Regions from separate parts of the Paenibacillus sp. AD87 genome, predicted to be linked through region 3. Evidence: riboswitches for the same ligand, from Rfam matches in the RefSeq annotation. Region 3 holds a riboswitch; each other region holds the start of a gene.
What was found. Region 3 has a riboswitch for cyclic di-AMP ahead of gpAD87_RS24255 (3D domain-containing protein). Riboswitches for the same ligand answer to the same signal wherever they lie in the genome.
Positions count from the first base shown of each region.

Region 1 (3,796 bases), on a different contig from region 3:
ACTTTATACTAAGGGATATGAAGGATGGTAATACAAATAAAGTAGAGTGATCGGCCTAATCGGGTATACAAACGGGATTAAATTTAATCATATGCACTTCGTAGGAGAAAATGACGAGATTATACGATTTATGGAAGGAAAAGCGCAGTTAAAATGATATTAAGAAAAATGCTTTACTTTTAAACATGAACCGGGTATAATCAATTTTGTTGCCGATTATTTACGACATGCGGTCGTGGTGGAATGGCAGACACGCTATCTTGAGGGGGTAGTGGGTGTATACCCGTGGAGGTTCGAGTCCTCTCGACCGCATCATAAGAACGATAAAAAAGAAGCTTCCCGTATGGGAAGCTTCTTTTTTTTGTTTTATTTACAGTACAGATGGGCCAGACAAAAAAAGGTCACCCGTTTCCCCTGAATGCATGCTCATTCTGTCTGCTGGGGTCGGATGGCCTTTACTTGTTATTTAAGCAATTCTTTGATGTCCGCTTCAATTTTATCAGGTGTTGTTTTGGGAGCATACCGTTTCAGAACACGTCCGTTCTGATCCACAAGGAATTTGGTGAAGTTCCATTTGATGGCTTTGGAGCCGAGTACGCCTGGCGCTTCTTTGGTAAGGTGCTGGAAAAGAGGGTGAGCGCTTGAACCATTCACATCGATCTTCTCAAACATCGGGAAGCTAACACCATAGTTCATCTGGCAGAACTCGGCAATATCATCAGAAGAGCCTTTTTCCTGTGCAAACTGGTTGCTTGGAAAACCAAGAACTTCGAATGGGGAGTCTTTAAACTTATCCTGAAGCTCTTGCAGACCTTTGAATTGAGGTGTGAGGCCGCATTGGCTTGCTGTATTCACGATAAGCAGTACTTTGTCACGATAGTTGGACATTTCAACTTCCTGACCGCGAAGGGTGTTTACTTTGTAGTCGTAGACTGACATGAAAATCGCCTCCATTTCATATTCTTCTTTCTTCTATTATATTGATTACAATTAAATAATGCAAAATTAATATTGCTTTTTTAACTCAATTTGAAGCTGTCGTGTATGATCTGTGACTGATTTGCTACCTGAATTTCGCTAAAGAGAGAATTAGAGAGCTTTGATGAGATGGGTAGAGAATGGATGCGTTGTAAGCGCTATTATTGATGTGAAATGGCAAAAATCCGTCGATTCGGTGATCTGCGCAGACTTTACACCAATATGGCACGGGTGTATGATTCATATCGTAATTCCAATTTAAATTAAATTTTACATGAAAAACGAAACAAACGATAATATCGCTCTGATTAATGATTATAAAAGAACGATGTTTTAATCGCTGAGTTTCCATTCATTCATGGGTGGGAAACGGGGGAACCAACAGGATGAACTGTCCAAGACAGTAGGCATCCATGGGGTGAATTTTCCGGTGACAGCCGGAAATAGGGCGACTCTCGCGCCCGAATCCGTCAGCTAACCTCGTAAGCGTTAAAGGGAGAGGCAACAAGCCGTACGCTGGTTCATAGTGTCTTTTTGCTATGGATTATTGAAGAAGCGTCCGGGAGGCCTTGGTCCCCCACGCTTCTTTTTTGTTGTCTTTTCACGCCAAGGGAGGAACGAATGATGGATAAAGAGATGATCTTAGTGACTGCTCCAAATGAAGCAGGACGTAAATTTATCAAATTGCTGATGTACAAAAAAATGCCGTTTGCCGTTCTGACCAACAGTGCAGGGGAAGAGCGCAGGCTCCGGAGAATCGGTGTGGAGCATGTCATTCGCATGAACACGGCTGCAGCTCAGAAATGGTTTTTGCCGCAAGGTAGTGTCGGCAATGTTTTTATTTTTGAAAATAGCCTTAACCTGACCTGTCGATATTTGCAGATCTGCCGCTCATGGACATCCAAGTCCTTGTGTGTCATTACGGAACAAAGCCACCCCAAAGGGATCTATCGGGGAATGGGAGCAGACCGTATTGTATATTCCTTGAATGGGGAAGTTGGGTTTCTGCTGAATGGCTAGTGGCTAGTACTATTCCTGTGATTGATCCAGTGTCAGCTGCCTGTTATAATTGAAATCATAAATAAACGGAAACTTGAGGAGACTCATGCATGTTGGTGGGTCTTCTTTTTTATGGTTTGGGAAATAGGGATATGGATTTCCTGTGGCTAACGAGGAGGAATAGGCGTGCCGGATGTACGTGGAATACAATGGTTGTTCTTTGATGTGGGGGATACGCTCGTGGACGAATGGGAGCCGGTAGATGATATTATCGGTCAGTTCGTTCGTGAAGCTTGTGCGCTTGGTTATCAGGTGGAGATGCAGACGGTGCGAGATATATTTGCCGCCTCTTACCGAAATTACGAGCAATGGCCGATGAAATTGGCTATTCGTACCCTTATCAGCGATGAGGGGCACCGGGAACAGATACAGGAGAAGCTGAAGTTCCGCAAAGAGCTTGAGCGCCCCTTTGCGTCAGCCGACGCTGTTCTCCAGACGTTGTCGCAACACTATAAGATTGGTATCATTGCCAATCAGAGTCCGGGGACGGAAAATCGGCTGGATAGCTACGGCTTGCGCAAGTATGTGGATGTGCTGGCCTGTTCGGCTGAAGAAGGAGTGTCCAAGCCTGATCCTGAATTGTATGCTGTAGCGTTGAAACAGGCGGGATGCAAACCTGAGGAAGCGGTCATGATCGGCGACAGGATTGATAATGATATTATTCCGGCTAAGAAGCTGGGTATGCACACGATCCGGATTTTGCAGGGTTATGGCAGGTTCCAGCCGGAGCTTGCGGATGCAGAGCGTCCAGACTGGACTATTGAATCACTGGAGGAACTTCTTCCATTGTTAATGGTAACTCAAAATTCAGACAACTAAATAAGAGCAGTGTTTAAGATCTAATCGGTATAATTAGGCTGCTGCTCAAACATATAAAAGGCTGATCGTCTCAAGGGGTACGTTACTTGAGTTGATCAGCCTTTTTGAGTTAGACAAAATACGGCGTAATCCCGTTTAACCTAGAACAACAGAATGGTCTGGATAATCAGATACACATTCAGGACAACGATAACTCCGGCAATGATCCAGGAGATGATTTTGAGCCAAAGCTTGTTGGCAAAAGCCCCCATGCTTTTTTTGTCACTCGTAAACATTACCAGCGGAATGACGGCAAAGGGTAGCTGCAGAGACAGCACAACCTGGCTAAGAATCAACAGTTCCTCTGTTCCGTGCTCTCCGGCAATGGCTGTTACGATGACGGCCGGGATGATAGCGATCAGACGTGTAACCAGTCGACGAAGCCACGCTGGAATACGAATGTTCAGGAAGCCTTCCATTACAATCTGTCCGGATAACGTGCCTGTGAGTGTTGAGTTTTGGCCTGAAGCCAGCAGGGCTACACCGAACAGGATGCTGGCGATGGTGGTTCCCAGCAGAGGTGTCAACAGATGGTAAGCATCTGTAATTTCCGCGACCTGGGTCATACCCGCACTATGAAACACGGCAGCAGACACAATCAGAATGGCTGCATTGATGAACAAAGCTAGCGTTAAAGCGATGGTTGAATCCATGGTGGAATACAGGATCGCTTCTTTTTTCCCTTTGGGCGTCTGTTCAATCTGACGGGTTTGCACAATGGAAGAATGCAGATACAGATTATGGGGCATGACGGTTGCACCGATAATCCCGATGGCGATGTAGAGCATAGCTGGATTTTGCAAAATCTCAACATTCGGTACGAAACCATGCATGACGCCACCCATATCCGGTTTAGCGAGAAACAGGTCAATTCCGAAGCAGAGGGCGATGGTAGCCATCA
Region 1 covers NZ_LXQN01000007.1:4,385,203-4,388,998, reverse strand. Annotated here, with positions in the region: tRNA gene gpAD87_RS19400 (tRNA-Leu) at 230-312, shown strand; partial or broken gene gpAD87_RS32990 (hypothetical protein) at 419-484, shown strand; gene gpAD87_RS19395 (glutathione peroxidase) at 463-939, opposite strand; cyclic di-AMP (ydaO/yuaA leader) riboswitch at 1,307-1,482, shown strand; gene gpAD87_RS19390 (hypothetical protein) at 1,600-1,998, shown strand; gene gpAD87_RS19385 (HAD family hydrolase) at 2,164-2,856, shown strand; gene gpAD87_RS19380 (Nramp family divalent metal transporter) at 2,997-3,796, opposite strand, start outside.
Region 1: linked by a shared signal. The riboswitch ahead of gpAD87_RS19390 (hypothetical protein) and the one ahead of gpAD87_RS24255 (3D domain-containing protein) in region 3 are both predicted to bind cyclic di-AMP.

Region 2 (3,796 bases), on a different contig from region 3:
TTTTCACGTTGTTGAACCAGGCTTCTGCCGCTTGAATGGAAGCCTTAATTTTCGAGTTCGACGGTCTTGTTTTCAAAAACTTTACAATCGTACTGCTCTCTCCAGCACTTAGAGAAGGCACTTCATATATCCTTGCTCCTGCAGGTTTTAGGGAGCTGGAATCATGCTGCTGTCCCCATGCAGTCAGTTTACCATTTGCTACAACCTGTGTATTGAGAATAGCATCTACACCTTTGGCAACTGATTTTTTACTGCGATCCGCAAGAGAGCTGTCGATGAATGAGAAATCACCTTTACGTGCACCTACTTCATCCAGCATGTACATGACATTAATCATGGCATCGTCGTTGAAGGTAATGTGTTTGTGATAGCCTGAGCTCTGGTATACTTGTGGCCATCCTCCATTGGAGTACTGCATATTTAACAAAAAGTTGATTCCTTTGATGGCAGCAGCCGAATATCGCGGATCATTTGTCTTTTTAAATTCCTTCGCTAATCTTCTAATTTCTGAGTATGTAGCTTTATTATCAATCGTAGATTTGGCCCACTCACCACTTGTTTCTTTGTAATCCTTCTTCCATCCCCCGTCAGGACGTTGATTCTTCAAAATATCTGAGATACTTGCTGTCGTTCCAGATGCGTCTGCAGCAGATACCTTAGCAGCAGGCTGAAATACCATTCCGACAACAGAGAAAATCATTGTACATGCCATTACCAAAGATGCAAACCTTGCTTGTGCCTTCAACATCGTTTAGAACACTCCCCAATTCATTTTCTGCAAACTGTTTTCCTTGAGCGTCTCCCCTCCTTATATTTGTTTTTAAACTCAAACTATTTCTTTTCATCCAATAAGTGGATTATACAAAAAGAATTCTATGCAAAACAATGAATTTTGTTAATAATTGCAACAATATGTAACAAATTCTTTGTCTTAACCTATAGGTATCGTCTAATCGAAATGTGAGAAAGCCAATAAATTATCCAATTTTTCTCCATTTGAAACAGTAGTTACTTTTTTGTCATCTATTAAAACCCAATATTCGAGTTATTTCTACATAAATAGCGATAATTCCGTTAACATTGAGATGATAAGAAGTGTTCAAAATCGGTTTGACATTTTCGCATTTATGCAATATAGTTTCAAAAGGTTACAAAAACTTAATTATTCATTTGCCGAGTTTCATGTTTGAAAACGGGGGAACCATTTTGGGTGAATTATTCTTATACATAGGAAATATAGGGAACCTTCTACCGAACCCTTAGCTAACTCCGTAGGCATCGAAGGGAGAACAAAAATTTTGAAAAAGCTTATCATCTCCATTTTTGGAGCAGCAGTTCTATTTACATCCGGTGCAGCAAGCACAGAGGCAAGCAGTATTAACACCGTCGTTAACAACATGACTGGCATACCTTACAAATGGGGCGGCACAACAATGGCCGGATTTGATTGCTCTGGATTTATGAGATATATTTTCAACAAATATAGCATTGAATTACCACGCACTTCCCAGCAACAAGCTAAGGCCGGAACTCCGGTATCCAAAGCTAATCTGCGTACTGGTGACATGGTATTCTTTAATACGATGGGCAATGGCATTTCACATACAGGTGTATATATCGGGGGCGGACAGTTCGCTCATGCTTCAAGCAGCAAGGGTGTCAGCATCACACAATTATCCAATCCTTACTTCAACGATCGTTACGTAACAGCACGCCGGGTAACAGGACAATTTATGTATAACAAAATGCTGGGCAAAATATAAGTTTGATTTGATATAGCGCAAAGAGGAGGCTCCGGGTGAATCCGGGACCTCCTCTTTGTTTGGGGCTTTTGTTTACAAATCCGGTGTGCTGTAGACTTCTATACTTAATGTAAAGCCTTCTGTACTCTCATTGCACCCTGAGACAGCGCATGGCCTCCGCCTACCGCTCCAGCCACAGCAACCGTCTCCATAATCTCCTGATCGGTCGCTCCTTTGGCACGTGCCTCTTCCACATGGTAAAACGTACACACCTCATTGTTCGCAAACAGTCCAATACCCAGCGCAATCAGCTGTTTGGTCTTGGCATCAATCGCCCCTGCCTGAAAACATTCTCCAGTGAACTCATGATAAGACTTCACCACAGCTGGCAGCACATCGCTTAATTCACCAATCTGATCTTTATAGGCATGAACCTTATCATTCATCAGTGTCATGGTTACCGCACATCCTCTCGGCTGATATGTTACAAGCTCTCACTGTACCTATCTTCTCTCCGGAGAGGTGTAATTATGCCAAAACATCCATGGTAAATGAACCTAAATAGGCATGTCCTATTCTTCGAGCAGGCTCTCGCGTGGTTCGCTGAACAATTGATATCGGTAATTCCGATCAAGCTTGACCACACGCCGATTCTGACGGCGAATGAGTACCTGCTCCCCGTCCCAAGCCACTACAATACCTGTCACATCATTGGACTGAATCTCGTCCCGTACTACCCTTACTTTTTCACCCGATAAACGCAGTGCATCCAATTGTGCATCACTGATCATATTTATGGCGCCTACTTTCCCAAAAAAATTATTTACAAAAAGAGACCTAAATGAAAAGTCATTTAGGTCTCACGTGACTGTATTGGACTGTCATGTCATTCGAAAGTATGTCCCGACTGAAAGTTACCGCTGCGCGTGCTCTTTGCTGTCGTTCTTCTCAAACCAAAAATCAAGCACTTTGGCGGACATCACACGTTCTTCAAGGTACTCCACTTGATGCGGTGTAAATTGTTCTTTCCAAGAGAAGGACAACTCTTCGCACAAGCCTACAATCGTCAGCAATTCTGACCAGGCAACGTAGCGTTTGTACCAGAAAAATTGAGGATGTTCAATCATATAGGGATAAAGGTCATCGAATTCCGTATGTTTACAATCCAGGGCACGCTCAAAATGTACTTTCGATTCCGCCAGCTTATCAATAAAAAATTGTTCTGTTGCCGGTTGGTTACCCATGGTGTTGCCTCCTCTCCCTAACATAACCCCATTATAAATGAAATCAGCGGTCATGCAAAGGCATTGTTATAAAAATAGGCACTTTTTCCTTTAAAAAGTCACAATTCGTTATCGTCAAATTGCACGGTGCCATCGTTCAGTGAACGAATGCGCACCAACGCTTCAACCGGGATGCCCTGCTCACGAATAGTGCGCGCTCCGGCCTGAAAACATTTTTCGACCACGACACCGAATCCAACCAGTTCCGCACCCGAACGTTCGATAATTTTGATGACACCACGAGCGGCATCACCATTCGCAATGATATCGTCAATAAACAAAATACGGTCATTCTCATGAATATATTCACGCGACACCATAATATCCGTTACGATCCCTTTGGTAAAAGAAGGTACTCTTTCACAGTAGGCGTCGGGGTCAGCCAAAAGTGTTTTTTTGCGACGAGCAAATACCAGCGGAACACCCAGTTCATGTGCGGCAGCAAAGGCGACCGGAATCCCGGAAGACTCCACTGTAATGACCCGAGTTACACCACTTTCACGAAAACGAGCGGCAAATTCACGTCCCATTTCCATCGTCAATGCAGGATCAATCTGGTGATTCAGCAGACCATCCAGCTTCAGCACCTGATCTGACATGACTACACCTTCTTGTAAAATTCGTTGTTTCAATACTTCCATAATTTGACCTCCCAAGCCTATCCTATGACGTAAAAGTATCATAGATCCGGCTATCAGTTCAAGCGAAATTGCCTTTGCTCTTGTCCAGAGCATAGAAATGACCCTATGTCACACTTCAATTGTCATGACT
Region 2 covers NZ_LXQN01000007.1:3,692,475-3,696,270, forward strand. Annotated here, with positions in the region: gene pelA (pectate lyase) at 1-748, opposite strand, end outside; cyclic di-AMP (ydaO/yuaA leader) riboswitch at 1,162-1,293, shown strand; gene gpAD87_RS16040 (C40 family peptidase) at 1,299-1,763, shown strand; gene gpAD87_RS16045 (carboxymuconolactone decarboxylase family protein) at 1,868-2,197, opposite strand; gene gpAD87_RS16050 (hypothetical protein) at 2,315-2,533, opposite strand; gene gpAD87_RS16055 (hypothetical protein) at 2,657-2,986, opposite strand; gene gpAD87_RS16060 (xanthine phosphoribosyltransferase) at 3,085-3,666, opposite strand.
Region 2: linked by a shared signal. The riboswitch ahead of gpAD87_RS16040 (C40 family peptidase) and the one ahead of gpAD87_RS24255 (3D domain-containing protein) in region 3 are both predicted to bind cyclic di-AMP.

Region 3 (3,796 bases):
TACTGGGACACTTCACCGAAAGAGGTTCAACATCGCGTATTACGACAACAGATTGGTCTTGCCCGTGAGTTGAATATGCCGATTGTCATTCACAACCGGGATGCGCATGAAGATATTGTAAAGATTCTGCGTGAAGAGAAAGCTGGAGAAGTAGGCGGTGTCATGCATTCCTTCTCTGGCAGCTGGGAAACGGCGAAAATGTGTCTGGATTTAGGCTTTCATCTTTCCTTCGGAGGGCCAATCACGTTCAAAAATGCAAAGCAACCCAAAGAGGTACTTGAGAAGGTTCCTATGGACCGATTTTTCATCGAAACGGACGCTCCTTATTTAACACCGCACCCTTATCGTGGAAAACGAAATGAGACAGCGCATGTACGTCTGGTTGCAGAAGCAGCTGCGGAAATTAAAGGCATTTCGATAGAGGAAATTGCAGCAATAACGACCAAAAATGCCATGGAACGATTTGGGATTCGTTAAAAGATCGAGCAAAACGGGTGAAAAAGTGAGTTAGGCGGAGTTAATTTGCTTTTTGATCCAAATAAATCAAGAATATTACAATATTTTAACCAAATATTTAGAAAAACGTACTTGAACAACGCTTTACAACATGCATAGAAACAGGATATCATCTTTTCAGTGAATTGTTGTGCGGAAAATTGGACAGATGTTCGGGGGATGAACAAAGGGACACTTTCCGATGAAACAACATTACTTTCATGAATCAGTCTCGCTGAGTCTCCGTTAACGGAGAGCGGGGGAACCAATAGGGCTTAAACATCGGTGATTGCAGCCGATGCGCAACATGCGCTGACCCAAAAGCAGCGTATGAATCTGCGAAGCCGTATTTGATTTCTTCTTTGGGTCTCGGGGTGAATTCAAGGGCGTCCGCCATGAGCGGATGACCGGAGATAGGGCGGCTCTCTTTCGCCCGAACCCGACAGCTAACCTCGCAAGCGGAAAAAGAGAGGCAACCTCGTGCATGAATTTCCGATATTCAGAATCATTCGGAAGCCACGAAAGAGTTCCTCTTAAACTCTTTCTTTGGCTTTTTTGTTTTTGAATAAAAGAAATACTGTCATCATACGGTAAGTATTCAGGAGGATGACATCATGTTGCGAAGATTGATTCATGGTGCAGAACCGGATTATGTTGGTCCGATCTGTGTTCTGTAGAAAATTTGGTATAGTCGCGTCAAAGACATCATGCATTACTTTAGACGGCGAGGCTATGAAGGAGGACGGAGAAGTGGGCACATTCCAACCAGAAGAGACCCATGAGTCACGATCATCCAGTAAGTCTTTCGCGTTGCGGTGGAAGCATGAGAACTTGCGTCAAATGGCATTGATCGCGATTTTCTCAATTGCGCTTACAATCATGATCTTGTTAGTCGTTTACGGTCAGGCCGGGAAACAAATTTCACTGGTTATTGATGGCAAAGCTCAAGCGGTAGAGACTCGTACAGGAATGCTTCAGGAAATGCTGGAGGAGCAGTCAATCACAGTCAGCCCTCACGATCAGGTATCCATGCCCTTGAATGGGGCGATCACAGATGGAGACCGCATCGTTATTGAGCGGGCCGTTCCAGTTAATATTACGGCAGACGGGGACACCAAGACTCTGTATACAACCGATTCATCGGTAAAAGATGCGATTAAAAAATCAGGTATTCAAATTGCAAATGAAGACAAAGTATATCCGGCGCTTGGAACCACTATTGAAGCGGATATGAAAATCCGTGTAGTGCGGGTAACAAAGCGTACGGTGGAAGTGGAACATCCGATTGCTTATAAAGTGATCAAAACGGCTGACCCTAGCTTGTACAAAGGCGACAATCGTGTCGTTGTGAGCGGTAAAGAAGGCACACTTGTACAGCATATTGAAAAAGTGTTTCAGGATGGAGAATTGGTCTCCAAAAAAATGGTGGGTAAATCGGTCGCAACGAATCGCGTCGATAAAGTGATTGCCATTGGTACCAAAGCCAAACCTGTTGTGAAAGAGCCAGTGATTCAGACGGTATCGGCGCAGACTTCCACGACAAAAACAGCAACAACCACGAACTCGAAGAAAACCGCTGCCTCGGGCAGCAAAGTAATTACCGTCTCAGGCAGTTCTTTTAAATATTCAAAAGTCTTGAAAAATGTATCCATGACGGCATACTCTTCTGAAGAGCCTGGTATCGGCACAAAAACAGCTTCAGGTACTCGGGTAACTGAGGGACGTACCATTGCGGTTGATCCCAAAATCATTCCGATTGGCTGGTGGGTGTATATCGAGGGCCTTGGCTTCCGTCGCGCGGAAGACACAGGTGGTGCCATTAAAGGCAACAAAATTGATGTGTATTATGATAGTGTGAAGCATGCCCTGAACTTCGGACGGAAGAAAGGCAAGACGGTATATGTGATTGGTCCGGTGAAGCCGGAAGCGAACTAAAATCGTTTTACTTTGAAATGGGAATGCTATAAAATATAAGCATGAATGATTCATGCGGAATATGCGGCGGAGGGGTCTGAATTCAGTCTCCCCCGCCGTTTGGCAGAGAAGAGGGATATTCCTCTTCTTTTTGCGTTAGAAAGGAAGAAATGGAACATGATAAAAGAAGTGATCGTGGTAGAAGGCCGTGACGATACCGTAGCCATTCGACGTGCGGTTCAGGCAGATACGATCGAGACTGGTGGGTCCGCCATCAACCAGCGCATTCTAAAGCGGATCGCACTTGCTCAAGAGAGACGTGGTGTCATCGTACTGACAGACCCGGATCATGCTGGTGAACGTATTCGTAAAATTATCGCCAATAAAGTACCTGGTTGCAAGCATGCTTTCATCCCTGAGGCGGATGCTACGCGTAAAGGCGACATCGGGGTGGAGAACGCCTCACCGGAGGCGATTCGTCATGCATTGGCACGTGTGCACACGTCATATGAAGGCGCACCCAGTCTGATTGATTGGGAGGATCTGATTGCGGCGGGACTGATTGTGCACCCACAGGCTGCTGCACGTCGTATGGAGATGGGCAATCTGCTGGGCATAGGTTATTGCAATGGCAAACAGTTCCACAAGCGGTTGAGTGTATTCCAGATTACCCGGGAAGAGTTCTCCGAAGCATTATCGCAAATTGAACGTGAAGGATTGTGAGCGTATGAAAGGCATGGAAGAAACCGTAGAAATTGCAACACCCAAACGAACCAAAGAAATTATTCAAAGACACGGATTTTCATTCAAGAAGAGCTTAGGTCAGAACTTTCTGATCGATCAAAATATATTGAACAAAATTGTAAATGCAGCTGATTTGGACGAGTCCAAGGGCGCACTTGAGATCGGACCAGGGATCGGCGCACTCACAGAACGTCTGGCTCGGGTAGCCGGTCCTGTAACGGCTGTAGAGATTGATCAGCGATTGATCCCGATTCTGGGTGAAGTGATGCAGCCTTATCCAAACGTTCGTGTGCATCACGGGGATGTGCTGAAGCTGGATCTAGCTGAGTTGTTCCGCACCGATTTTGGAACGGTAAATAAAGTGAGTGTTGTAGCCAATCTGCCTTATTATGTAACGACGCCAATCATGATGAAGCTGCTCGAAGAGAAGCTGCCTGTAGACAGCATTGTGGTCATGATCCAGAAGGAAGTGGCTGAACGCATGGCTGCTGCACCAGGATCAAAGGACTATGGCAGTCTGAGCATTGCGGTTCAGTACTACAGTATGCCGGAATTGGTCTGTATTGTTCCGCCCACGGTCTTTATTCCGCAGCCTAATGTGGAATCGGCTGTAATTAAGTTAAAGGTGCGTGAACAACCACCG
Region 3 covers NZ_LXQN01000019.1:114,045-117,840, reverse strand. Annotated here, with positions in the region: gene gpAD87_RS24260 (TatD family hydrolase) at 1-477, shown strand, start outside; cyclic di-AMP (ydaO/yuaA leader) riboswitch at 719-972, shown strand; gene gpAD87_RS24255 (3D domain-containing protein) at 1,246-2,430, shown strand; gene rnmV (ribonuclease M5) at 2,587-3,132, shown strand; gene rsmA (16S rRNA (adenine(1518)-N(6)/adenine(1519)-N(6))-dimethyltransferase RsmA) at 3,137-3,796, shown strand, end outside.

Region 4 (3,796 bases), on a different contig from region 3:
AATACAAGGTGCGGGCTACGTTTTTCATTGTGGGACATCGCGCTGAGAAACATCCGGATTTAGTGAAACGCATGGTAAAGGAAGGGCATATTGTTGGCAATCACAGCTACAATCACCCGGAGTTCAGTAAGCTGTCCATGAATGCATTTCGCAAACAAATCTTACATACCGGGGATATTATTCGGAATCTGGCGGGCTACACTCCCAAAATGATTCGTCCACCTTATGGCGACATTAATGAGCAACAGCTGCAATGGGCGGCCAAACAACATTACAGCATTGTGAATTGGAACGTCGATTCCCTGGACTGGAAGGGCCTCTCCAAAGAGGAAGTCAAACAAAACATCCTGTCGGCCGTTAAACCAGGTTCCATTGTTCTGCAACATGCAGGAGGCGGTGTCGGATCGAAGCTGAGTGGTACCATCGAGGCGTTGCCTGAAGTTATCGAGGAATTGCGAAACCGCGGGTACGAGCTGGTGACTTTGGACGAAATGCTGGAACTGCCAAAGGGTAAATAGGTTTAGAATACGGCAGTCGGATATTCAAAAGGGTGTCCTTCATTCACATTATCGTGATTGGAGAACACCCTTTATTGTTTAATTTAGATTTAGTTGGAGTCACATATGATGATGTGCAGCTACGCTTTGATTTTATTTCAAAATGTAAAGTTCAACATCCTGAATACCAAATGTGCTCACGGATTGCTTGCTGCCAGGAATAAAGATATCGATCTTGTGACCTTTAATGGCACTACCCACATCACGAGCCGTTGCGACAAATGCCTGTTTTGGCAGTCCGGGATGTGTATGACCTGTCACCAGTACCTTTGTACCCAATGGAATGATACTCGGGTCTACTGCAATGGTACCCAATTCAAGCGGATTACCGAAGTAATCCACAGCACCCCATCCTCCATTTTCGGAAGCGTCTGCGGAGTATGCTGTTGCTTTGACGTCGACAGCTTTGCTGTAATCAAACGTTTTACCCCAGGCTTGTACAACTTTACTATCTGCATTAACGTCAAGGCTTGCGGCAGTTACCGTTTTGGCCTCCGTTTTAGCTGCTGCAGCAGAAGCAGTGTTCGTTGTTTTACCAGGGATCGTAATTTTCAAACCACCATAAATGTTGTAAGCTGAAATGTCATTGTTAGCTTTAATAAGAGCGTTAAGTCCAACTCCATATTGTTTGGATAAGGTGTAGAAGGTATCCCCCTCTTTGGCCACATGAACTGAATCAGCATGAGCCGGAACGGCCTGAATGAGCATTGCTGCTGTCAGCAAAGCTGTTGCTGTTTTGGCTATACGTTTCTTGTTAATCATGGTCTTCCTCCCTCATTATGCCTGCGAAGTTAGTTGTCGGATTCGGATGGAGGAAACCACCCTATAGGTTCAATTACATTCATAATTTATGTAGCCCTAATTCACCCCAAGCCGTGTGCAAATGATTCTTCCCCAAGCACACTCTGCATCGTTACATCCCCCACACTCCCAACTCCGGAAGTTTCGGCAGGAACAAATATATCACAACTTTGTAACCAAGAGTCGTAGTAAATGTTACCATCTGGCTAATTCACTTCAATATTTTTGCTGAATTCAAGCGACTTTTTCAAAAAAATGTCTATTTGAGCTTATATCGTTGATGACAGAAACGTTACTTTTTATGTAAATCCGTGCGTATTCACACGCACAAAACAATCCCTGCCGACAGGTCGCCGACAGGGATCTATGAGGGAATAAGAATTCTCATCCACAGTATATATTTTGCATTTTCATCCAATTCATCCTAATGATGACTTGGATGGATTAGAGCACTTTAGCAAGGAAGTCACGTGTACGTGCATGCTTAGGCTCACCAAACACTTCAGCAGGTGTTCCTTCTTCTACAATAACCCCACCATCCATGAACAGGATGCGGTCCCCTACTTCGCGTGCGAAGCCCATCTCATGCGTTACAATAACCATAGTCATGCCGCCCTCTGCAAGCCGCTTCATGACATCCAGTACTTCACCGACCATTTCAGGGTCCAGTGCTGAAGTAGGCTCGTCAAACAGCATGACATGCGGCTGCATCGCAAGCGCTCTTGCAATAGCGATCCGTTGTTTCTGTCCACCGGACAGCTGATTTGGATAAGCGTCTTTTTTGTCAGACAGGCCAACCGTCTTGAGCAAATCTGCGCAGATTTGTTCCGCTTTCTGTGCAGATTGTTTTTTCACTTTAATGGGAGCAATCGTAATGTTCTGCTGCACCGTTTTGTGCGGGAACAGATTGAAATGCTGGAAAACCATCCCCATTTTTTCACGAGTTGCATTAATGTTGTGTTTAGGGTCAGTGATCGAAACTCCCTCAAAGTCAATCTCACCGGAAGTAGGCTGCTCCAATAAGTTCAGACAACGCAAAAAGGTACTTTTCCCCGATCCGGACGGACCGATGACCACGACAACCTCGCCTTTACCAATTGTTACGTTAATGCCCTTGAGCACATCGTTATTTCCATATGATTTGTGTAATTGTCTAACGTCTATCACTTGCACTCAACTTCCTTTCCAGTCGACCCAGCAGCTTGGACAAAATGAACGTCAGCACAAAGTAAATGGCCGCTGCAATCAGGAATGGATTCATTCCTTGGTACGTAATGTTTTTGACTACACTTGCCTGATACATAATGTCCACCATACCAATAACCGAGATGATGGAGGATTCCTTGATAATGGTCACGAACTCATTACCGATCGCTGGCAACACCGCTTTGAACGCTTGTGGGAGCACGATGAAGCGCATTGCCGCACCTCTGCCCATTCCCAGGGACCGAGCTGCTTCCAGTTGGCCTCGATCCACACCCTGTATACCTGCGCGGAAAATTTCAGCAAGATAGGCACCACTATTAATGGATAGTGTGATAATCCCCGCCTGAAGCGGCGAAAATGTAATACCAAACGTCAAGGCAAGCCCGTAATAGATAATCATCAACTGAACCAGCATTGGTGTACCACGAATAACTTCAACGTAAGCTGTTCCGATCCAACGCAGAATTGAAACGTCATGCAGACGTAACAGACAGATGATCAAACCGATAATTACCCCGAATATTACACCGAGTGCAGACAGTAAGAGGGTGTAACCTACACCTGTTGCGTAAAAGCTTTTGTACTCCCAGAACACTTGAAAAATGTTTTGATCTTTTTTCACCTTGTCTGCCATCAACTGGCTTGCCTCGGTAACCAACTGATCGATTTTATTTTCGCTTTTCAGACGCTCGAGCGTTCCGTTCACTGCATTCAGCAATTCCGTATTGCCCTTACGAATCCCGATTGCCGCTTCGGCCTGCTCTTCATCTGGAATAGCTGGAGCTAATCCAATCACATCATCCAGATAACCGGCAGCCACCGTATCTTCAACGATCGCAGCATTTACACGATTGGTCTGCAATTGCAGCACGATATCAGATATTTTATCAAGTGCTGTCAGTTTTGCGCCTGGGATTCCCTGGCCAATCGTTTCCTGAATGGAGCCTTTTTGAACTCCAATCTTTTCATTTTCCAGATCAGCCATGGTTGGATATTTATCTTTATCCGCATTGCGAATCATGATGACTTGCTTTGATTTATAATAGGTATCGGAGAAGTCAATGCTTTGTCTACGATCATCCGTTGGCGTCATTCCCGAGATGACCATATCCACACGACCACTCTGTAACGCAGGAAGAAGTCCGTCAAAACCCATATCCTCTATTACAAGCTCTGCGCCTAAATCGGCAGCAATTTCTTTAGCAATCGAAATATCAAATCCGACTATTTGG
Region 4 covers NZ_LXQN01000007.1:1,635,271-1,639,066, reverse strand. Annotated here, with positions in the region: gene gpAD87_RS07485 (polysaccharide deacetylase family protein) at 1-518, shown strand, start outside; gene gpAD87_RS07480 (3D domain-containing protein) at 651-1,319, opposite strand; cyclic di-AMP (ydaO/yuaA leader) riboswitch at 1,322-1,518, opposite strand; gene gpAD87_RS07475 (amino acid ABC transporter ATP-binding protein) at 1,803-2,525, opposite strand; gene gpAD87_RS07470 (ABC transporter substrate-binding protein/permease) at 2,512-3,796, opposite strand, start outside.
Region 4: linked by a shared signal. The riboswitch ahead of gpAD87_RS07480 (3D domain-containing protein) and the one ahead of gpAD87_RS24255 (3D domain-containing protein) in region 3 are both predicted to bind cyclic di-AMP.